4 regions of the Streptomyces sp. NBC_01410 genome follow, and region 4 is predicted to be linked to each of the others. Evidence: riboswitches for the same ligand, from Rfam matches in the RefSeq annotation. Region 4 holds a riboswitch; each other region holds the start of a gene.
What was found. Region 4 has a riboswitch for cyclic di-AMP ahead of OG741_RS36025 (transglycosylase SLT domain-containing protein). Riboswitches for the same ligand answer to the same signal wherever they lie in the genome.

Region 1: it holds a riboswitch for cyclic di-AMP, as region 4 does, so the genes downstream of both, OG741_RS16715 (transglycosylase family protein) here and OG741_RS36025 (transglycosylase SLT domain-containing protein) in region 4, are expected to answer to the same signal.
Region 2: it holds a riboswitch for cyclic di-AMP, as region 4 does, so the genes downstream of both, OG741_RS24415 (NlpC/P60 family protein) here and OG741_RS36025 (transglycosylase SLT domain-containing protein) in region 4, are expected to answer to the same signal.
Region 3: it holds a riboswitch for cyclic di-AMP, as region 4 does, so the genes downstream of both, tgmA (putative ATP-grasp-modified RiPP) here and OG741_RS36025 (transglycosylase SLT domain-containing protein) in region 4, are expected to answer to the same signal.

Annotation. Positions count from the first base shown of each region.
Region 1 is NZ_CP109530.1:3,671,072-3,676,788, forward strand. It holds gene OG741_RS16700 (DUF501 domain-containing protein) at 1-495, opposite strand, end outside; gene OG741_RS16705 (septum formation initiator family protein) at 526-999, opposite strand; gene eno (phosphopyruvate hydratase) at 1,079-2,365, opposite strand; gene OG741_RS16715 (transglycosylase family protein) at 2,652-3,308, opposite strand; cyclic di-AMP (ydaO/yuaA leader) riboswitch at 3,312-3,486, opposite strand; gene OG741_RS16720 (transglycosylase family protein) at 3,746-4,624, opposite strand; gene OG741_RS16725 (cytochrome P450) at 4,737-5,717, opposite strand, start outside.
Region 2 is NZ_CP109530.1:5,275,361-5,281,077, reverse strand. It holds gene OG741_RS24425 (M23 family metallopeptidase) at 1-763, shown strand, start outside; gene pcrA (DNA helicase PcrA) at 792-3,233, opposite strand; cyclic di-AMP (ydaO/yuaA leader) riboswitch at 3,484-3,646, shown strand; gene OG741_RS24415 (NlpC/P60 family protein) at 3,649-4,848, shown strand; gene OG741_RS24410 (hypothetical protein) at 4,948-5,301, opposite strand; gene OG741_RS24405 (NlpC/P60 family protein) at 5,647-5,717, shown strand, end outside.
Region 3 is NZ_CP109530.1:2,867,311-2,873,027, forward strand. It holds gene OG741_RS13145 (amino acid adenylation domain-containing protein) at 1-1,589, shown strand, start outside; gene OG741_RS13150 (leucyl/phenylalanyl-tRNA--protein transferase) at 1,586-2,374, shown strand; gene OG741_RS13155 (cupredoxin domain-containing protein) at 2,593-3,012, shown strand; gene tgmB (ATP-grasp ribosomal peptide maturase) at 3,027-3,959, opposite strand; gene tgmA (putative ATP-grasp-modified RiPP) at 3,970-4,182, opposite strand; cyclic di-AMP (ydaO/yuaA leader) riboswitch at 4,288-4,443, opposite strand; gene OG741_RS13170 (LysR family transcriptional regulator) at 4,940-5,717, opposite strand, start outside.
Region 4 is NZ_CP109530.1:7,927,034-7,932,750, reverse strand. It holds gene OG741_RS36035 (FAD-dependent oxidoreductase) at 1-215, opposite strand, end outside; gene OG741_RS36030 (ATP-binding cassette domain-containing protein) at 621-2,510, shown strand; gene OG741_RS36025 (transglycosylase SLT domain-containing protein) at 2,591-3,388, opposite strand; cyclic di-AMP (ydaO/yuaA leader) riboswitch at 3,393-3,555, opposite strand; gene OG741_RS36020 (YncE family protein) at 4,010-5,080, opposite strand; gene OG741_RS36015 (MbtH family NRPS accessory protein) at 5,326-5,517, opposite strand; gene OG741_RS36010 (amino acid adenylation domain-containing protein) at 5,514-5,717, opposite strand, start outside.

The sequences.
Region 1 (5,717 bases), 4.3 Mb from region 4:
CCCCTTGCGCCACCACTCGGGCAGCATCGCGATCGCCTCGTCGCCCAGCGGATTCACTCCGGGCCCGGCCGCGAGCGAGTGGCCGACGAGCACGTGCAGACACTTCACCCGGTCCGGCATACCGCCGGCGCTCGGGAAGTCCTTCAGCTCCTCGATCGCGTCGCGGCGCGCGATGTAGTCCTCGTGCGCGGCCCGGTACGCGGCGGCCAGCTCCGGATCGGCCGCCAGGCGCTCGGTCATCTCCTTCATCACGCCGTTGGCCTCCAGCGTGCCGATCGCCGAAGCGGCCCGCGGGCAGGTCAGGTAGTACAGCGTCGGGAAGGGTGTGCCGTCGGGGAGCCGGGGCGCGGTCTCGACGACGTCCGGCTGTCCGCAAGGGCAGCGGTGCGCGATCGCGCGCAGCCCGCGCGGCGGCCGGCCGAGCTGCTCCTTGAACGCGGCGATGTCCGCGTCGGTCGGCTCGGTCGGTGCGGTGGTGGGAGGAGGGGTTTCCATGCCTGCCTTGGCTCTAACAGTTCTACGGTTCTACTTGCGGCGGTCGGCGTTGTCGACGCCGTCCCAGACGTTTGAGTACCAGGGGCGGTCGGCCGCCCCCTCTTCCGTACGGCGCTGCTCCGCCGCATCGGGGTCGATCATGGTGTAGCCGGTCTCGCCCGGAAGCACGAGATGCAGGTGCTCGCGGGCCAGGCGCTTGACGTACTGGTCGTCCTGGAGGCGCGCCTTCTCGTCCCGGAGCCGTTCCACCTGCTCCCGGGCGTCCGCCATCCGGCGCTGCTCGTCGGCGATGTCGGCGCGCTGCGACACGTACTGCCGCATCGGATAGGCGAGCGCGACGACCAGCGAGCAGACCACCAGCGTCAGGAAGGCCGCGCGTCCGGTCAGCCGGGAGCGGCGGGCCTGGCGGCGGCTCTGGGAGCGGTAGACGCGAGCGGCGGTCTGCTCACCGAGCAGCCGAATCCTGGTCGCGGTGGAGAACCGATCGCGGTCCTTCCCGGCCATGTCCCGCCTCCCCATTACGTACGTACGTCCCCGGACACGGTACGGGACCGCGGCCGGGGACGTACGGACGACGGGCTGGTCAGCCCTTGAAGCGCGGGAACGCCGAGCGGCCCGCGTACACCGCGGCGTCGTCGAGGATCTCCTCGATGCGCAGCAGCTGGTTGTACTTGGCGACGCGCTCGGAGCGGGCCGGGGCGCCGGTCTTGATCTGGCCGCAGTTGGTGGCGACGGCCAGGTCGGCGATGGTGACGTCCTCGGTCTCGCCGGAGCGGTGGGACATCATGCACTTGAAGCCGCTGCGCTGGGCGAGCTCCACGGCGTCCAGGGTCTCGGTCAGCGAACCGATCTGGTTGACCTTGACGAGCAGGGCGTTGGCCGCGCCGTCCTCGATGCCGCGGGCCAGGCGCTCCGGGTTGGTGACGAAGAGGTCGTCGCCGACGATCTGGACCTTGGTGCCCAGCTTGTCGGTGAGGACCTTCCAGCCGGCCCAGTCGTCCTCGAACAGCGGGTCCTCGATGGACACCAGCGGGTAGGAGGCGACGAGCTCCTCGTAGTACTCGGTCATCTCGGCGGCCGAGCGGGACTTGCCCTCGAACTCGTACGTGCCGTCCTTGTAGAACTCGGACGCGGCGACGTCGAGCGCGAGCGCGATGTCCTTGCCGGGGGCGTAACCGGCTTCCTTGATGGCCTCGAGGATCAGGTCCAGCGCGGCGCGGTTCGACTCGAGGTTCGGCGCGAAGCCGCCCTCGTCGCCGAGACCGGTGGACAGGCCCTTGGTCTTCAGGACCTTCTTCAGCGTGTGGTAGACCTCGGCGCCCCAGCGCAGGGCTTCGGAGAAGGACTCCGCGCCGATCGGGGCGATCATGAACTCCTGGATGTCCACATTGGAGTCGGCGTGCGAGCCGCCGTTCAGGATGTTCATCATCGGAACCGGCAGCAGGTGCGCGTTCGGGCCGCCCAGGTAGCGGAAGAGCGGCAGGTCGGAGGCCTCGGAAGCGGCGTGCGCCACGGCGAGCGAGACACCGAGGATGGCGTTGGCGCCGAGCGAGGACTTGTCCGGGGTGGCGTCCAGGTCGAACATCGCCTGGTCGATCAGGCGCTGCTCGGTGGCGTCGTAGCCGACGAGCTCCGGGCCGATCTGCTCGATGACGGCGAGGACGGCCTTCTCGACACCCTTGCCCTGGTAGCGGTTCTGGTCACCGTCGCGGAGCTCAAGAGCCTCGAACGCACCGGTGGAGGCGCCGGACGGAACGGCAGCACGGCCCGTGCTGCCGTCGTCGAGGCCAACCTCGACCTCGACCGTGGGATTGCCTCGGGAGTCCAGGATTTCCCGGGCTACGACGACGTCGATGGACGGCACGAGCATCTCCTTCTGGGATGTGACGCTGAAAGTGCAGGGTCTCTTTGGCCTTGCGGCAAGAGCCTAACCGGCGCGGGAGCATCGGTCGGCAGATGCCCGCCCGCTGGGACGAAAAACGGCATGAAGAGACTCGACGCAGGACAAACAGCGCGTGAACTACCTGGGGGTAACAGACAGAACCCCGGCCCGGCGCGCTGGGGGGAAAGCGCGCCGGGCCGGGGTGGCTGTGGGGATGAGGGCCCGCGGGGTCCGGTGGTCCGCCGGGTCCACCGGAGTCCCAGGGCTCCTCGGGTCAGCTCAGGTGGAGCTGCTGGCCCGGGAAGATGACGTCGGCGTCGCTGATGATGTCCTTGTTCAGCTCGAACAGCTTCTTCCAGCCGCCCTTGACCTTCTCGGCCTTCGCGATCTTGCCGAGGGTGTCGCCGGCCTTGACCTTGTACTCGCCGTCGCCCTTCTTCACTGCCTTCTTCGGGGCTGCGGGGCGCTCGGAGCGGGTGGTGGGGGCCTCGGCGCGCTTCTGGACCGGCTTCGCGGCCGGCTTCGACTGCTGCGTGGTGGCGGAGCCGCCGGTGTACGGCGTGTTGGACAGGTTCACGCCACAGCTCGGCCAGGCACCCTTGCCCTGACCCGCGAGGACCTTCTCGGCCACGGCTATCTGCTGGTCCTTGGAGGCCAGGTCGGCGCGGGAGGCGTAGGCGGTGCCACCGTAGGCGGCCCAGGTGGAGCTGGTGAACTGCAGGCCGCCGTAGAAGCCGTTGCCCGTGTTGATGGACCAGTTGCCGCCGGACTCGCACTGGGCGACGGCGTCCCACTCGGACGCGGTCGCGGCGGAGGCCGAGGTGGCACCCATCAGCGGGACGGCGACAGCGGCGCCGGTGACACCGGCGAGCGTGGCGATGCGGGTGAGCTTGGACGGGCGACGGTGCTTGGCTTTGCCGGAAAACAGCATGGAGCTTCTCCTCACCGACGCCTACGAGGTGAGCTGTCGGGTTCGGGCCAAGTGAGTTGCCCGGTCGCACGTCTTGCATGCGACTTCACCCCAAGCCGGTCTCCGCCGTCGATCTCTCAACGGCCGGGCACGGCGCTTACCTTGGGTCCCCCGCTCCTGCCTTCGGCGCTCTGAGCGACGACTACTCCCCCCGACCGACGGCAGGATTCGGCGTGACGGTCAGTGGTGCCCGCGGTGGCGAGCGGTTCAGACCGTAGACACACGACTCCCCGATGTTCAAAGACGAACATCGGGGAGAAATCGCCCATTTCACCGGGTAGGACATATACGTTTCCGCAGGTGACGGGCGGAATGGGTGATTCCGCCGGGGCAGATGCGTCACTTGGGACAAAGAGACCCTTGTCTCACTTGCGCAGAACCGGACATACAGCCGCGAACTACTCCTGATTCAGGCCCAGATCGAGGCTCTGGCCAGGAAGGATGAGGTCGGGGTTGCCGCCGACGGTCTCGCGGTTCTTCTCGTAGAGCTCGGTCCAGCCGCCGGAGAGCTTCTCCTTGTCGACGATCGCGGAGAGGCTGTCGCCCGGCAGGACGGTGTACTCGCCCGGCGCGGCGTCCGCACTGTCGACCTTGTCCGACTTGTCTGCTTCGGTACGTGCCGGCTCGTCGCCCCGGGAGGCGTGGCGCCCCGTTTCGCGCTCGCTGTCCGCACTGTCCGGCTCGGTCTCCTCAGGGGCCGCCTCACCGCGGTGCTTGCCGTCGCCCGCCGCCGCATCGGGGGCCGCGGTCGCCGACCCGGTCGGGTCCGCGGGCGGCGTGGTGGACGGCTCGGCGGACGGCTCGGCGGGCTTGGCGGTCGGCTTCGTGGACGCGGTCGGCGCCGGAGCCGTGCTCTGGGAGGGCGAGGGTGCGGTGCCCGGGTCGACGCCGGTCGCGGCGCCGTCGTTCTGCAGCCCGGCCATCGCCGCACAGCCGGCCCATGCGGCCGGACCCTGCGCGTCGAGGACCTTCTCGGCGACCGCGATCTGCTGCGAGCGGCTGGCGAGGTCGGCGGTGGGCGCGTACTCCGCGCCGCCGAAGGCCTGCCATGTCTCCTGGGACATCTGGAGTCCGCCGTAGTACCCGTTGCCGAGATCGGCGCTCCACATGCCGCCGCTCTCGCAATCGGCGACGCGGTCCCACGTGGAGGCATCGGCGGCGGAGGCCGAACCGGCTCCGAGAAGGGGGATCGCGATGGCCGATCCCGTCACCCCTGCCGCGACAACAATGGCCGGAGCCTGGCGGGGACGACGGTGGCGACCATGGCCGGAGAGCATGCGTTTGCCTTTCGCGTGACTGCTGAGACGGCAGTGAAAGTAGTCGCATTCGAGCGCACATCACAAGTCGATGCAGCGGAGATCACGTGAAAGTCACAGAATTGACAGTCCGTCAGGTTTGCCGAGGCGCGAACTCAACGGGCAGAGTGCGCAATCCACGCATAATCAGGCCCCCACGCCACCGCAAATCGGCCGGATCGCCCGCAAGCCGCAAGTCCGGCAATCTCCTGAGCAGCGTCGCGAGCGCGGTCTGCCCCTCCAGCCGGGCGAGCGGAGCGCCGAGGCAGTAGTGGATGCCGTGGCCGTACCCGAGATGCTGGTTGTCGCGCCGGGAGAGATCGAGGATGTCCGGCTCGTCGAAGCGCGCCGGGTCCCGGTTGGCGGCAGCGAGTACGACGAGTACGGGATCGCCCGCCGCGATCCGCTGCCCGCCGATGGTCAGCGGCTCGGTGGCAAACCGCCAGGTCGCGAGCTCCACGGGGCCGTCGTAGCGCAGCAGTTCCTCGACGGCCGTCGCCAGAAAGGGGTTTCCTGCTGGGGGTCCGGGGGTTACCCCCCGGGAAGACACAGCCTCGACGGCCGTCGCCAGAAGGGGGTTTCCTGCTGGGGGTCCGGGGGTTACCCCCCGGGAAGACACAGCCTCGACGGCCGTCGCCAGAAGGGGGTTTCCCGCTGGGGATCCGGGGGTCACCCCCCGGGTCTCCCCCGCGGCGAGGGACTGCTGCAGACGCTCGCGCTGTTCTGGGTTGCGCAGCAGCGCGTACACCCCGTTGCCGATGAGATTGACCGTCGTCTCGAAGCCCGCGAAGAGAAGGATGAAGGCCATCGCTGCGGCCTCGTTCTCGGTGAGGTGCTCGCCGTGGTCGCTCGCATGGATCAGCCCGGAGATCAGGTCGTCGCCGGGTTCTTCCCTTTTGCGGTGGATGAGTTCGGCGAGATAGCTCCGCATCTTCTTCACAGAGCGGGCGACTCCGCCGCGCGGGCCACCACCGTGGCGGATCATCATCCCCGCCCAGTCGCGGAAGTCGTCCTGGTCCTCGCGCGGGACGCCGAGCATGTCGCAGATGGCATAGATGGGCAGCGGGAACGCGAA
Region 2 (5,717 bases), 2.7 Mb from region 4:
CCCCGTCCGCCGCTCCGGCGGCTCCCGCGGCCGTCGCCGTAGCCCCGCCAAGCGCTCCGCCCTCCTGACCGTCGCCGTCCCCTCGGCCTGCGTGATGGGCGTCGCGGGCATCGCCGCCGCCTCCGTCGGCAATCTCGGCACCGACACCAAGGACGACTCCAAGAGCCTCGCGGCCGCCGATCCGTCCTCCGTGAAGCCCGTCGCGGCGAACAACAAGATGGACACGCAGCTCGCCGCTCTCAGCGCCGACGCCCGCGACTTCGGCGACCGCGCCTCCCGCACCCAGGAACGCCTCGATCTCAAGGCGCGCCAGGAAGCGGAGAAGAAGAAACGCGAGGAGGAGGCCAGGCGCCGCGAGGCCCTGCGCCCCAAGTTCGTGCTGCCGGTGAAGCAGCAGGGCCTGAGCGCCTACTACGGACAGGCCGGCGTCAACTGGATGTCCGTGCACACCGGCATCGACTTCCCGGTGTCGTACGGCACCGAAGTGAGGGCCGCGACCGACGGTACCGTCCGTACGCAGTGGAACAGCGCCTACGGCAACATGGCCATCGTGACCGCGGCCGACGGCACGGAGACCTGGTACTGCCACCTCAGCAGCACCAAGATCCGCTCCGGTTCGGTCAAGGCCGGTGACGTCATCGCGTACTCCGGCAATTCCGGCAACTCCACCGGACCGCACCTCCACTTCGAGGTCCGGCCCGGCGGCGGCTCGGCCATAGACCCGCTGCCGTGGCTTCGCAGCCACGGCCTCGACCCCGCCTAGGGCCTAAAACACGCCCTAGGCCACAGCCTCACAACTTCTCGACCGGCGCGTACCGCAGCAGCAGCCGCTTCGGCTTGGTGTCCCCGAAGTCGACCGTCGCCTGCGCGTCCGAGCCCGACCCCGTCACCTCCACCACGGTCCCCAGTCCGAACTGGTCGTGCGTGACCCGGTCACCGACCGACAGCGAGATCACCGGCTTGTCGCTCGCACGCCGCGTGGCGAAGCCCGACGCACCGCCACCCGAGCGGGAGCGCGAGGACGAGAGCGACGACGTGATGCCGGAGGTGGGCCCCGCGGGCGCGGCCATCGGGCCGGTCCGCTTCCACTCCAGGTGCTGCCCCGGGATCTCCTCCAGGAAGCGCGAGGGCGGGTTGTACGAGGGCTGGCCCCAGGCGCTGCGCATCGACGACCGTGTCAGATACAGACGCTCGCGGGCACGCGTGATGCCGACGTAGGCGAGCCGCCGCTCCTCCTCCAGCTCCTTCGCCTGGCCGAGGGCGCGCATGTGCGGGAAGACGCCGTCCTCCATGCCCGTCAGGAACACCACGGGGAACTCGAGGCCCTTGGCGGTGTGCAGCGTCATCAGCGTGATGACGCCGGAGCCGTCCTCGTCCTCGTCGGGGATCTGGTCGGAGTCGGCGACGAGCGCGACCTTCTCGAGGAATTCGGCGAGCGTGCCCGCGCCCTCTTCCTCTGCGCGGTCCTGCTCGAACTCCAGGGCCACGGCGGCCAGTTCCTGGAGGTTCTCGATACGCGTCTCGTCCTGCGGGTCGGTCGAAGCCTGCAGCTCGGCGAGATAGCCGGTGCGCTCCAGGACGGCCTCCAGCACCACCGCCGGGCCGGCGCCCGAGTCGACGACCGTACGAAGTTCCTCCATCAGCACGTTGAAGCGCTTGACGGCATTCGCGGAGCGGGACGCCATGCCGTACGCCTCGTCGACGCGGCGCAGCGCCTGCGGGAAGGTGATCTTCTCGCGCAGCGCGAGTGCGTCGATCATCGCCTCGGCGCGCTCGCCGATGCCGCGCTTGGGGACGTTCAGGATCCGGCGCAGCGGGACGTTGTCCTCCGGATTGGCGAGGACCCGCAGATACGCCAGTACATCCCGGACCTCCTTGCGCTCGTAGAAGCGCACTCCGCCGACGACCTTGTACGGCAGTCCGACGCGGATGAAGATCTCTTCGAAGACACGGGACTGAGCGTTCGTACGGTAGAAGACGGCGACGTCGCCCGCCTTCGCGTCGCCCGCGTCCGTCAGCCGGTCGATCTCGTCGGCGACGAACTGCGCCTCGTCGTGCTCGGTGTCGGCGACATAGCCGGTGATCTGCGCGCCCGCGCCCGCGTTCGTCCACAGGTTCTTGGGGCGGCGGCTTTCGTTCCGCTCGATGACCGCGTTGGCGGCGGAGAGGATCGTCTGCGTCGAGCGGTAGTTCTGCTCCAGCAGGATCGTCGTCGCGTCCGGGTAGTCCTCCTCGAACTGGAGGATGTTGCGGATGGTCGCGCCGCGGAAGGCGTAGATCGACTGGTCGGCGTCGCCGACGACACAGAGCTCGGCAGGCGGCAGGTCCTCGTACCCCGTCCCCACCAGCTCGCGTACGAGCGTGTACTGAGCGTGGTTGGTGTCCTGGTACTCGTCCACCAGGACATGGCGGAAACGTCGCCGGTAGTGCTCGGCGACGTCCGGGAACGCCTGGAGCAGATGCACCGTCGTCATGATGATGTCGTCGAAGTCCAGGGCGTTGGCCTCGCGCAGCCTGCCCTGGTACATGCGGTACGCCTCGGCGAGCGTCTTCTCGAAACCGTCGGCAGCCTGGTCGGCGAAGGTCTCCTCGTCGATCAGCTCGTTCTTCAGGTTCGAGATCTTGGCGCTGAAGGCCTTCGGCGGGAACTTCTTGGGGTCGAGATCGAGGTCCCGGCAGACCAGCGCCATCAGCCGCTTCGAGTCCGCCGCGTCGTAGATCGAGAACGACGAGGTGAAGCCGAGCCTCTTGGACTCCCGGCGCAGGATGCGGACGCACGCGCTGTGGAAGGTGGACACCCACATGGCGTTGGCGCGCGGCCCGACGAGTTGCTCGACGCGCTCCTTCATCTCGCCGGCGGCCTTGTTGGTGAAGGTGATCGCCAGTATCTGGCCGGGGTGAACGCTGCGCGTCCCCAGCAGATACGCGATCCGGTGGGTCAGCACCCGGGTCTTGCCGGATCCGGCCCCGGCGACGATGAGCAGCGGCGAGCCGGTGTGCACGACGGCGGCGCGCTGCTGTTCGTTCAGCCCTTCGAGGAGGGCGGCGGGGTCCACGACGGTGCGCGGGGCGCCGTCGCGGTGGTACGGATCCCGGGCCGGGGGCACGTCGAAGGCACCCTGGAAGAGATCGTCGGGCATCTCCTCCGGGGCCGGGTCCTCGGGCGGCGGCGGAGGGTGCTCCGAGCTGGGCTGGAGGTCCGCCAGGAAGCTGTCGTCAAAGAGGCTGCTCATCGCTCTACGAGTCTAGGCCGCCGCACTGACAGCTTGCCGCCGCATCCGGCCACCACCCTGCGTGACCTTCGCAACCCTGCGTGATCCGGCCATGTCGCCGGGTCACCTTCCGGAACGTACGGGTCCGCCGATCGGCAAGGTCACGAAAATGTATCGGGCATATCGAACATCAACCTTCACAGCGACCACACGAGTTGGCTACGGTGCTCGACCAGGCGGCCCGTATCCCCCTGGCGATCCGCGCCACATCGGGCAGCCTGCGCCGAATTCGGGCTTTCCGCAAGGAAGTTCGGAACCGGGGACCCACCATGCACAACCGGGGTGAATCGGACCGCACCCATCCGGTCCGTAGGGCGATCTTCCGTTCCGCCCGAACCCGACAGCTAACCCGGTAGGCGGTCCACGGAAGAAGGAGATGCCGGCCTTGGCGTCGCATCGCAAGGAACGCAGCCGTACCACGACCTCACCCGCCGTCGGGCTCACGACGGCAGCCATCGCCGGCGTCACGCTGCTGTCGACGCAGAGCGCCAATGCCGCGCCGACCGAGCCGAAGCCCTCCATCGAGGAGGTGCAGAAGAAGGTCGACGACCTGTACCGGCAGGCCGGCACCGCGACCGAGAAGTACAACAAGGCCAAGGAATCCACCGACGCGAAGCGGGCCGAGGTCGACGAGCTGCTCGACGATGCCGCCACGCGTACCGAGAAGCTGAACGAGTCGCGCAGAGTGCTGGGCAACTACGCGGCCACGCAGTACCGCACGGGAGCCGTCACGCCGACCGCCGCGCTGCTCTTCGCGGACAGCCCGCAGGCGTACTTCGACCAGACGCAGCTGATGGACCGGATGACCGACCGTCAGCGCACGGTGATCGACGACTACGAGACCCAGCGGGCCGCGGACGCCAAGCAGCGCGCTGCGGCGACCGAGAAGCTCGAGTCGCTCACGCTCTCGCAGAAGGCCCTGCGCAGCAGCAAGCAAGAAGTCCAGGCGAAGCTCGCCGAGGCACGGGCGCTGCTGTCGAAGCTGACCGCCGAGGAGAAGGAACGGCTCGCCGCGCTCGAGCGCCAGAAGCAGGAGGAGGCCCGCCTCAAGGCCGAGGCACAGGCCAAGGCGGAGGCGGAGGCCCGCGCCAAGGAGGCGGCGGCAGAGGCGGCGCGGCAGCAGCAGGAGGCGGCGCAGAGCCAGGACACCAGCACCGGGACGGGCACGGACACCGGCACCAGCACTGGCACCGGTACAAGCACCGGAACCGCCGACAGCACCTACGCGGCCAAGGCCGACAAGGTCCTCGCCTTCGCCCGCGCCCAGATCGGCAAGCCGTACGTCTGGGGAGCGTCCGGCCCGAGTTCGTACGACTGCTCGGGGCTGACCCAGGCCGCCTGGAAGGCGGCCGGCGTGGACCTGCCGCGCACCACCTGGGACCAGGTGAACGTGGGCACGCGGGTCGCGACGAAGGATCTGCTCCCGGGCGACCTGGTCTTCTTCTACGACGACGTCAGCCACGTCGGCATCTACATCGGCGACGGCATGATGATCCACGCGCCGAAGCCCGGTACGAACGTCCGCGAGGAGTCGATCTACTACATGCCGATCTACGGCAGCGTGCGCCCCGCGTAGCACCGCAGCAGCCGAACGCCCGGGCTTCCGAAGCGCGCCCGGGCGTTCTCATGCCCGGCGCACCCCGACGCACCGTGGCGCACCGCGGACATCCGGGCATCAGGTCCAGAGCGTCGCGATGAAGATGTTCGCGATCGTCAGCCCGCCCACCGCGCCGAACAGCGCCTTGTCGACCTTCTCCTCGTCCCGCTTGACGTAGACGAGGCCCAGGATGACCACCAGCACGGCCAGCTTGATCCCGATCTTCAGGCTGTTCACCGGCTGGTCGTCCGCCTGGTTCAGGCCCACCAGCACCACGCCGGTGACCAGCATCGTCAGCGCGCCGTGAAGCATCGCAGGGCTGAAGCGGGCCGTGCCCGCCCCCATGGCCTTCATCTGGGTGAGGAAACCGCCGAGCAGCGACGCGATACCGATGATGTGCAGGGCGACGAAGACATTGATGAGTACGTCCATGAGGCGGAGCCTAACGATCCCCATACCACCGCCCTTTGGGCAGGTGTGCCTCATTCGCCGCATCGGTCACAGCGGTAGCGGGGTCGGGCCGGTGCCATCAGGTCCGCTCCCAGAAACCGGCCCAGGGTGTCCACCTTCGGGCAAAACCGGTCCTTGCGCCCCTCCCCCGTGACCGCCAGGTCTAGCGTCCTTCCGCAGGTGACCGACTCCCCACCGCCGCCGAGCTCCCGGGCGGCCGTCGGCCACCACCGCCGAGAGATCCGGCGGCGGACCGCTCCCCCTGTGCGGACCGCCGTCGGACTCGGGCTCGTACCGCAGGCACGACAGAAGGACGTGGACGCCCTCGTGGCAGCGCACCGGAAACCGAAGCAGCATCCGCTCACCGGGCCCGCGGCCCGGACCGCCGCCACCCTCGC
Region 3 (5,717 bases), 5.1 Mb from region 4:
CGGTGGAACAACTGCCCGTCGCGCCCAGCGGAAAGCTCGACCGCAAGGCCGTGCCCGAACCCAAGCCCGCGGCGACGACGCCCACCGCCGACGACCGCCCGGTGCCGCAGGGGATGGCCCAGTTGTGGGGCCAGATCCTGGGTGTGGAGTACGTCCGTCCGCACGACGACTTCTTCGAGCTGGGCGGCAACTCGCTGCTGGCCATGGAGATGCTCGCCCGGACCCGCGTCATCTTCGGCATCGGCGTCACACAGATCCGCGAGCTGACCCGCTCACTGCTGCGGCAGCCGATGCTCGCCGCTTTCACCGAGTCCGTGCGCCAGGCACGTGCCGGCACACTGGCCCACCCGGAAGGCGGGAGCGTCGACTTCGCCGCCGAGACCGATCGGAGCGTTCCGGCGATAGGCCATGACGCGCCGGCTCCGCACCCTGAGCAACCCGGCGACGTCCTCCTCACCGGGGCGACGGGGTTCTGCGGCGCGTACATGATCGACGAGCTTCTGCGCAGGACGACGGGACGGATCCTGTGTCTGGTCAGGGCCTCCGACGAGCTCGACGGCATGGAGAGGATCCGCGCGAGTCACAAGCGGTACGTCCTCAGCGATCTGTCCAGCGAGCGTGTCCAGCCGGTCGTCGGCGACCTGGCCAAGCCCGGACTGGGGCTGCCTCCCGGCCTGTTCGAGGAGCTGGGGTCGACCATCGACGCCGTCTACCACTTCGGCGGCCAGGTCAACTTCATCTACCCGTACCACGAGTTGCGCGCGGCCAACGTCGAGGGAACATACGAGATCATCCGCCTCGCCGCCGACAGGGCAGTCCCCGTCCACTTCACCTCCAGCATGGCGGTGCTCGCCGGATTCGGGCCGGCCGGGGTGCGCGAGGTGACAGAGAGCACGCCGCTTCGCTTCCCGGACTATCTGTCGGTGGGATACGTGGAGGCCAAATGGGTCGGCGAGGCGCTGCTGAAGAAGGCGTCCGATGCGGGCCTGCCAGTCGCCATCTACCGCCTGATGGACATCACGGGCGGCAGCGGAACCAGCGTGATGAACACCAGCAGCGAGTTGGCCGCCCTCTTCGGCTTCATCGCGCGGACCGGGCTGTGCCCTGACGTCCGGCTGACGCTGGACTTCCTGCCGGCCGACCACCTCGCCCGCGCGATCGGACACATCTCCACCCACCATCCCGCACGCGGCGAGGTCTACCACCTCACCAACCCCCGTTCCACGCTGCTGCATTCACTCGCCGAGCGCCTGCGCCAGCGCGGTTACCCGGTCCAGGAGATCCCCTACGCCGAGTGGATAGCCGTTCTGGTGAAGTACGCGGCCGGGCACCCCACCGACCCGATAACCCCGTTCGTCCCGCTCTTCGTCGACCGTTGCAGCCGCGCCGACATCACCGTGAGCGAGATGTACTTCCAGGGCGTTTTCCCGGAGTTCACCCGCGACAACGCGGAACGGGCGCTGACGGACGCCGGGATCGACATTCCGCCGGTGGACGCGGAGATGATGGACCGCTTCATCGACTACCTTTCCCAGGCCGACTACGTCCGGCCCGGGAACAGCCAAGGGCACGGAGCGTCACGGTGGTGAACCGATGCCCCGACTGGGAGGCGCTGGACGTACGCAAAGCGGCGCCCGACGGTCCGGTGGCCTTCTCCGCCGACCTCAGTCCCGCCAGCCTCCTGGCGGCATACCGCGCCGGGGTCTATCCGTTCCCGGCGTCCGACGAGTACACCCGCGTCCTCAACGAGGTGGTCTTCGCCGATCAGGTCGAAGAGGGCCACATCCCGCTCGTGGGGGAGGAATCGGCCGATCCCTACGCCGTCTCCTGGTGGTCGCCCGACCCCAGGCCGGTACTGCCCGTCTCGGCCGCGCACCTGAGCCGGAGCCTCGCCCGGCGGGTGCGCAACCAGCTGCCGTGGTCGACGAGCCTGGACCAGAGGTTCGAGCAGGTCGTCCGCGAATGCGGCGCCGACCGCGACCCCCTGTGGCTCACCGAAGAGCTGATCGCAAGCTTGATCCGCCTGCAGGAGCTGGGTCATGCCCACAGCGTCGAGGTGTGGGAGGACGGCGATGTGGTCGGCGGCGTCTTCGGCCTCCAGGTCGGACCGGTCTTCAGCATGGACTCGATGTTCTTCCACCGTCCCGGTGCCTCGAAGGTCGCGGTGTCCGACCTCGCGGCGCGCTTCGCAGAGGCGGGCGGCGCGCTGCTCGACGCGCAGCGGGACAGCCCGCACGTCCGCGGCCTCGGCGCCCATCTCGTACCGCGCGAGCAATACGTGCGGGACCTGCGCGGCACCGCGCCGGGCAGCCTCCCGATACCCACCGCCACCTTGCCGGCCGGCCGCCTCGCCCAGCCGAGGGGACCGGGCTGACCGCGCCCGTCGCGTCGCTCACCCATTGGGTGAACCATGTCGGCGCTCCCCCGCCCGCCCGGGATGAAGCGCGGCTCCCGTCGGCATTCAGGTGAACGGCACCGCGACTGGCGGTACCGCCCTGGCGAGCGCCACCGAGGACGGCGAACCTGAATGCGGCGGCCGATCACCAGCCGCGCCCAGACCACGGCATCCCTCGTCGGAAAGGTCCGCCCGGCATGTCACTCACCTATCCGGACCGGGTCCACACCGCCCTCAGGGTGGGCGGAGCCTGCGTCCTGCTTGCCCTGGCCGGCTGTTCGAGCAACGGCGACGGCAACGGCAATGACACCGCCACCCCCGCAACCACCAGCGCCTCATCCGCCCCAAGCACCTCCAACGTCGGCGCGGCGAACATCGCGATCAAGAACTTCACCTTCATCCCGGCGACACTTCAGGTACGCCCCGGAACGAAGGTCATCGTCGAGAACCAGGACTCGGTCACGCACACCCTGACCGCCACCGGGGACAAGCCATTCGACACCGGCGACATCGATCCCGGCGAAACAGCCACCTTCATCGCTCCGTCCACATCCGGCAGCTATCCCTACATCTGCACCATCCACACGAACATGAAAGGCACCCTCACCGTGAGCTGACGCCCCGGGTCGGCTCACACCGCAGGACCCAAAGCCAGCCAGGCTGCGACGGCTTCGGCGATGGGCTGACCGGTCTCCAGTTGGACGAAGCCGAACTGCCCGCCCTGATTGCACTCCAGGAACCACCAGGTGCCGTCACCGTCCTCAGCGAAGTCGAAGGCGCCGTACGCGAGCTGGGCGAGCGACATATAGGCGCCGACCGCCTTCGCGATGCGGGTGGGTACCTCGGCCGGAGCCCAGGCACCGCCGTTGTCGGCGAAACGCCAGTCCACCTCGTCCGGGTCGGACGCCCGCCGCGCGGCGAACAGCTCGTCCCCCACACAGGTCAGCCGGATGTCCGCACGCTTGGGCACGCGCTGCTGCAGGAGCGTGGGGCCGGCGGTCACCGCGCCGAAGTCGGCGTCCGGCCCGACGGGGGTGGTGGGCAGTGCCAGCGCCGGGTCGCCGGGATGCGCTCCCGAAACCGGCTTCACGACGAGGTCCGGGTACTGGGCGGCGAACTCGCGCGCAACCCGCGGAAAGCCGGTGATCAGCGTGGGGGGTACGGCGAAGCCGCTGCGGTGGGCGACGCGCAGCTGCCACGGTTTCCAGCGGGCCTGCGCGGCGGCCGCCGGATGGTTCATCCAGCGCACCCCTGTGCAGTTCAGCGTTCCGTACAGGGCCTGTTCGGCCTCGGCGGTGAGCCATGCGGACTGATGGGCGGCACGCGCTGCCGGACGGCCGGGCCTGCGTACCCAGACCGAGCGCAGTCCGCTCATGCTCACCACACGACCACCGGCCGACAGGTGCCCGTCGAAGTCGCCCCGCACGTATTCGGCCGACACGGCAACCTGGCCCGGGAGATCGGCAGGATCCAGGCGTACGACCGGGACTCCCGCTCCATCCAGGACGGACACCACCATGTCCGCGGTCACGTCCTCCTCGCAGGTCAGTACGAGCACGGTCATGGGGCGACCGTCAGTCATCGAAGTGCGTCTGGGAACCGGCGGTGGACGTGGTGGTGCCGCACGCCAGCAGCAGGTCGCGGTCGCTGATGGCCGGGCGGCCGTCGGGCAGGACGTTCAACTGACGCAGGGGGTCATAGGCGTAGGGGACCACGGCCGGCGGGTTCACGGCGGGCCGGGCGTAGTTCAGTGCGAACGGTCTCGCGTCCCAGCCCGTCGAGACCACGGTGCCGCCGGTTGCTGCGGTTTCGGCGTCGATGGGGCCGTCGAGCCGGCGGGTGGTGGCGTGGGGGTGTGGGACGCGGTGTCTTCCGACTGCGGATATCACGGTGGCTCCTACTCCGAACGCCTGCGAGGTGAGCTGTCGGGTTCGGGCTGGAGAGTTGCCCGGCCGTGGTTCTCACGGCTTCACCCCAAGCCGCCGGATACGCGTTGTCCCGTACGGCGCAAGTGGGTCCCCCGCTCCTGCCTGCGGTGTGGTGATGTGCTGCCGCGCGCCGGGGGCAGGATTCGGCGGTCCGGCCGCGCGGTGTTCGACTTCTCCGAACGCCGAGCACGTTAGGGGGACCTTGTGTTCGAGCACAAGGTCTCCACAAGCGGACTTGCATCAACTGGCTTTTCCTACAGGGGAGTTCGTGATATGTACGCCCGGTACCCCCGGTAAGGGGGGATGCGTGCAGGCGTTTGCGTGTGGACAATCCAGGCTGCTATGACGGTGTCGACCCGCGACCACAGCGCGTCTGGCGGGCGGCCATCGGCTGCGTCCCGCGCGGCGGCTGGGTGAAGTGGCGGGGTGGAGGCCGAGCAACTGGCGGACCCCGACCAGGTGCGGATCAGCGCCCGGCAGCACGGCAAGGAGATCTTCGCCAGCGTGGTCACCTCACCCTGGCCGCCGTACCCAGCGCGCACGGCGCCTGACATGCGCCCCTTACGCCCCCGCCGCAGACCCGCACCCCGTAGGCCGCGGTCAGTCCGACCGGGGCTCATCGGGCGGGGTCGGCGGTGGCGGCCGCGTCCCGCAGCGCGTCCAACAGGCCGCGCAGGGCCGGCTGTTCGAGGGCGGTCTCCCGGGCGGCGGCCGAGATCACCCGGAGCGGCTCGGGGTTGCGGACCGGGCGCACGACGACACCGGGGTGCTGGTTGCGCAGCCCGAGCCGCGGCATCAGACCCACGCCGAGACCGGCCGCGACGAAGCCCTGCGCGGTGGCGTAGTCCTCGCTCTGGATGACGAAGTCGGGGCTGAAGCCGGCCGCCGCGCAGGAGTCGATGACGGGTTCGAGGCAGGGGCCGGGGGGCTCGCTGCCGACCCACTGCTCACCGGACAACTCGTGCAGGTCGATCACCTCCTTGCCGGCGAGCGGATGGCCGTGGGGCAGTACGGCCGCGTACGGGTCGTCGAGGAGGTGGACGAGCCGGAAGCCGTTGCCTGTGCGGTGCTGCGCCTGGACGACCACGGCCAGGTCGGCCCGGCCCCGCGCCACCTCCTGGAACGGGTCCTCCGGGTCGGTGAGTTCGAGGTCGACGCGGACGCCGGGGTGCTCGGCGCGGAGTCTGGCCAGGGCGGGCGCCACCAGCGTGGAGCCGGCCGTGGCGAAGTAGCGGACCGACAGCCGGCCGGTGCGTCCGGCGCGGAGGTCGGCGAGCGCGGTCTCCGCCTGGGCGACCGCCGAGCCGATCAGCGCCGCGTGCTCGGTGAGCAGCAGCCCGGCCGCCGTGGGGCGCACCCCGCGGCCGACCCGCTCGAGCAGCGCCGTACCTGCC
Region 4 (5,717 bases):
AGCACATGCACGTGGCGCCCCTGCGGCACGCCGGGACGCGGCTCGGGGCTCTCGGGAAGCCGGTCGCGCTCGACGATCGTCACCCGGTCGGCGTGCTCGGCGAGTACGTGTGCCGCCAGCAGCCCGGCCAGGCTGCCCCCGATGACAACGGCGTGGCGCCCACGCGCGTCCGCGCCCCGTCGCCAACTGCCGTAGTTCTGCACGTCGTCCACCATGCGTCAGCCCCTCGTGGTCAGCGAGTCGATCCAGGTCCGACCAGTATCCCGGCCCGGAGGAGCAGATCACGCGACGCACTGCTGCAACACATATCGGACGTCTCACCAGGCAATCCCCAGAACGGGTACCGATTCCCGCGCGGGTGATTCGAACTATGGATCACGACCCCGCTGCCCGGTCCCGGCAAGCACCGGGCGGAGAGGTCGAACTTTCAATCGACGACTCGACCGTTACGCGCCGCTGATCAGCAACGTTGTGCAAGCGCTGACCCAAGTCACCGACATCCGAGGAGCCTTCATGCATCCACATGCCAACGACATCGGCATTCACCTGGTGTTCGAGCGGGCCGGCAGGGTTCACCTCGGCCCGCGCGCGTCCACGTCCACATGTGTGGAGGTCGGCAGGTGACCGGCTCCGACTCCGCCGCGGCCAATGCGGCAACGCCGCCGCCTCCCCCGCCCGCGGAGATCACCTTCGAGGGCCACTTCGGCAAGAACCCCCTCGGCGAGGTCTCGTTCACCGCCCTGTGCTCCCGCCTTCCCTCGGTGCTGGGGCAGACCTCCCGGATGGCCTGGCGTATCGACCGCGCGGCTGTGATTCTTCTGCTGGCCTGCCAGGTCCTCACAGGTGTCGCGGCTGCCGTACTGCTGGCATTCACCGCCCGCGCGATGCATCCCCTCCTCGGCGGCGGCGAAGTCTCCGCCCGCCTCCACGCGGCGTTCCCCGCGCTGCTGGTCGTCGGAATCGCGGCCGCCGCGGGACGGATCGCCGGTGCCTTCGCCTCGTATGCGGACGCCCGGATCACGCCCACGCTGACCACGGCGGCCGACACCGCGCTCGTCGAGGCGGTCTGCCGGGTCGAGGCGTCCGCCTACAGCAAGGACGGGTTCGCCGACCGGCAGGAAGCCGCGGAGATGGGCGTGGTCCGCACGACGATGATGGTGAAGGACGCGCAGCGGTTCACGGCCGCGCTGGTGCGCATGGTCGCCGCCGGTGGTGTCCTGACGCTGATGCACCCGCTGATGCTGCCGCTGCTGTTGCTCGCCGTGCTCCCGGCCGGTATCGGCGCCGTACTCTCGGCCAAGGTGGACTACGAGACCCACTACGCCAATGTGGCCGACCGCAACGTCCGCGGAATGATGCGCTGGTGGGCGACAATGTCCAAGTACGGCGACGAGGTCCGTGCGAACGGCATGACCGACTACCTGCTGTTCTGGTACCGCACGCTGTCGGACCGTATCGACCGGCGCACCCTCACGATCGCGCCCCGGATGCTGCGCATCGTCCTGGCCACCTCCGCTCTCGGCGGGCTGTTCCTCCTCTGCACCTGGGCCACACTGGCCTGGCTCGCGATGACCGGCCGAGTCGGCATCGCCATCGCCGCGACCGCGGTTGTCGCCGTTCAGACGACGCTGGCCGCTCTCTCGCAGCTCGTCATCAACGGCGCTGCGATGTTCCATACCAGCCTGTACCTGGCCGACATGCGGTCTTTCCTCGACCTGGCCGAGCAACTCGCCCCCACACGTGGTGCGTTGACCGCCCCGGGGAGCGTGGAGGAGATCCGGCTCGATGAGGTGGTCTACCAGTACCCCGGCAAGGAGGCGCCGGCCGTCGACCATGTCTCCCTCACGCTCCGCCGTGGCGAGATCGTCGCGATCGTCGGGGAGAACGGCTCGGGCAAGTCGACCCTGACGCGGCTGATCACCGGTATCTTCCTGGCCGACAAGGGCCGGGTGACCTGGGGTGACGTCGATCTCGCCGACGCCGACCCCGACTCCGTGTGGGCGGGGACCGGGCTGGTCCCGCAGATCTTCGCCCAATGGCCCCTGCGCGCAAGGGAGAACGTCACGCTGGGGCAGCCCCGGACCTTCGACGACGGGCCGGTGTGGGACGCCGTCGACGCCGTGGGGATGCGCGCGGCGATCGACGACCTGCCCAAGGGACTCGACACGCTGCTGGCGCGCGAACTGTACGGCGGATCCGAGCTGTCGGGCGGACAGTGGCAGCGTCTGGTCTGCTCACGCGCTCTGTACCGGCGGCCTTCCCTACTGATCCTGGACGAGCCGACGTCGCAGATGGACGCGCGCGGTGAACATGGCATCCTCGAGGCGATCAAGGCGATCTCCGCCGACCGCATCACGGTCGTGGTGACACATCAGCTGGAGAACACCCGGCTGGCGGACCGCATCATCGTCATGGAGGAGGGCCGGATCACCGAGCAGGGCCGGTACGAGGACCTGGTCCACGCCGGGGGTCTCTTCGCCGAGCTGCTCGCGCTCTCGAAGGACCGGTGAGGTAAAGGGCCCGCACGGCCCGGCCGCTCGTGGCGGCGGTTCTCGGCCTGGTGGTCGTGAACCGCCGCGACCTGTGAGGCTCAGTAGGCGCCGTTCACGTTGTCGATCGAGCCGTACTTGTCGGCGGCGTAGTTGCACGCGGCGGTGATGTTGGCGACCGGGTCGTAGCTGTCCATCGACGTTCCGGGCACGTGGTAGGCGAAGAACGTGGGGTCGATGACCTGAAGGAGGCCCTTGGACGGCGTTCCGGCCGCGGCGTTGGAGTCCCAGTTGTTGATGGCCAGCGGGTTGCCCGAGGACTCGCGCATGATGTTGCGGTGGATGCCGTCGTAGCTGCCGGGGATGCCGTGCTTGGCCATGACGTCCAGCGACTCCTTGATCCAGCCGTCGAGGTCGTTGGAGTACGTCTTCTTCGGCTTCGCGGCGGGGGCACTCTTCGCCGGGGTCAGCTTGGTCGTCCGCTTGGAGCGGTCTGCCCGCTCGGCCCGGTCTGCCCGGTCGGCGGCGGGGGCCGCCTTGGCCTTCTTGCCGATCGTCAGCTTGAGGCCCGGGTGAATCAGCCGCGGGTCGTCACCGACGACCTTGCGGTTGTCCTTGTAGAGCTTCTTCCAGCCGCCGCTGACGTTGAGCTGGTCCGCGATCTTGGAAAGGGAGTCCCCCGCGACGACGGAGTAGGTCGTGGCGCCGGCCTTCTTCGCGAGGGCGGGAGCAGCGGCCGAGGCCTTGGCGGCGGGAGTGGACTGCGGTGCCGTCTGCGCGGAGGCGGCGGTCGTGGCGATCACCGGCAGGACGAGTGCGGCGCTGCCCGTGCCCGCGACGACGAGACCGCGGCTGAGTGCACGGGACTTGGGACGGCGGTGCTTACCCTTTGCGGGCATGACGAATTCCTCTCCGTCGCCTGCGAGGTGAGCTGTCGGGTTCGGGCTGGAGATGCCCGGCCGCATTGTGACGGCGGCTTAACCCCAAGCCGTTCCGTATTCCGGATCGGCGGCTTACCTGGGTCCCCCGCTCCTGCCGTACGTACGTGAGTGGGTGGGTGCGGTTTCCGGACGGCGGCAGGATTCGGCGGTCCATCCGGGTTGTCGTGACCGTAAGCGAGTCAGACCGGGCGAAACAAGTCCCGAATTCACATTTCAATTCGCGAGGCGGATTATTCGCGAGAAATTTCCGCCGGTCGGCAAGATCGAGAATCTCAACTTTCTTTCTGCAGAACGGGACTGGGCGCCACGCCGCCATGCGCGGGCGCTGCCTGACGTGACCCATTTCACTGAGGGGGAAGGCAACCGAGTCCGGTTTGCGGCGGTGCGCGCCGGATAAATGGAATTCGCCCGGGTTCCTCTTATGCGGGCATCGAATAACAATAAAGATGAACCGCCTATGCGGGCTTTTTCGGACATCAAGGAGCTTTTCGGGGCGCGCACGCGGGACCGGGCCGGGACAGAGCAGAGCGCTCCGGCCGGCGGAGCCCGCCGTCCGGAGCGCTCAGGTGCTGCGGCCGGTCAGCCGGTCGCGCGGATGCGGTGGATGGAGTCCATCGCCTCGGCCCCGACCGCCGCCTTGTCGACGACATAGGCCGTGCCGCGCGTGATGACGACATGGTCCGTGTTCGCACCGGTCGCGAGGTTCGCGAGAACGAGTCCCTTGCGGGGGTCGACCACCGAGGTCGTACCGGATTCCCTGTTCGCAACGAAGACGTTGCCCGTGCACGCGTCGGTCGCGACCGCGAGGGCGCCCGCTCCCGTCGCGATCTCCTTCTGCACCACTCCCGCCCGCAGATCGATGACGGCGAGGGAACCGCTGGCCTGATTGGCGGCGTAGGCGGTCCGGCCGTCGGCGGACAGCGCGACGTCGATCGTGCCCTTACCGGCGGGGATCAGCCGGGGCTTGTCGGATGCCGGGGAGACCTCGATGAGCTGACCGTTGGTCAGATCGGCCGCGTAGACCGTGCCGGTGCGCTCGTCGACGGCCACGCCCGCGGGTGTCGCGCCCGTGACCGTGACGCGCTTCTTCTCCTGGTATGTACGGGTGTCGAAGGCGACGATGCTGCCGTCCTCGAGCCCGGCGGTCCAGGCCAGGTTGCGCTTCTGGTCGACGACGACGTCACGGGCGTGCTTCACACCGGGCAGCGAGGCCAGGTGCTCGCCGGTCCGCTGGCTGTAGACGGCAAGGGAGTTGTCGAGCGTGTTGGTGGTCCACACGGTGTTGTGGACGTCGTCGACGGCCACCCCGTAGACGGCCTCCCGCGCACCGGTGGCCTCGTCCTTGAGGGGCGGCGTGTAGGCGGCCTTCACCTTCAGGGTCGCCGGGTCCACCTTGAGCAGCTGGGTCTTGGTGACCGGGGGGTATCCGACCGAGCTGGTGACCCACAGGACGTTGTTCCGCGCGGAGTAGGCGGACTGGTAGAGCCCCTGGCCCAGTTGGGCGGAGTCGACCGTGTAGGACGCCTGGAGCGTGTGCACCTGCGCCGGGGCGGCAGCCATGGCAATGCCGGCCGGGCCGAGCGCGCAGGTGGCGGTTATGGCGGCGGCGAGTAGGACCCGGCGGCGAATGGTGCTTCGGGTGCGGGACATGCTTGTTCCTCCAGAACAATGAGAAGTGGATGCCGGTTTGTGGCACCGTGGAATATGCGCCCCTGCTGGGCCCCTTCCTCACTATGAAGGCAGGGCTTGTCAGTTGTCGGTCGTTCCCCCTCGTCTGACATATCGCTGACATGTTCCGGCCGGGAATCGGGAATGCGGTCGCCGAATTCGTCCGCAGGGGGCAGGGGCGCCGCAAGGTCGCCGGAATTCGTATCCCGGCTTTCCGCTCAGCCGGGTCAGCCGGGCGGCGCGGACTGCGCGGGCGTCACGGCCCGCAGACAGTCCTCGTGTGAGGCGGGGCCGTGTTCCGTGGCCCAACCGGCCGGCACGGGCAGGTATACCGGCCACAGGGACCGTGCCCCCGCCGCGTTGACGAGGACGAGATGGGTGGGCTCGGGCGTGCCCGTGGGGTCGAAGGGCTGGGTCATGTGTCGAGTTCCTTCAGCCGGGCCATGAGGACGGTGGCGATCTCGTCGAGCTGCCGGGGCTGTGTCATCTCGGGATGCAGGCAGTCCAGCCTGTGCTCGTCGAGCCTGCCGCTCATGTACGGCCGCCAGGCGTGCGGGGTGAGCCAGTCCTCGGCGCGGGGTGCGGCTGCCGTGAAGAACAGCAGGTCCCCCTCGAAGGT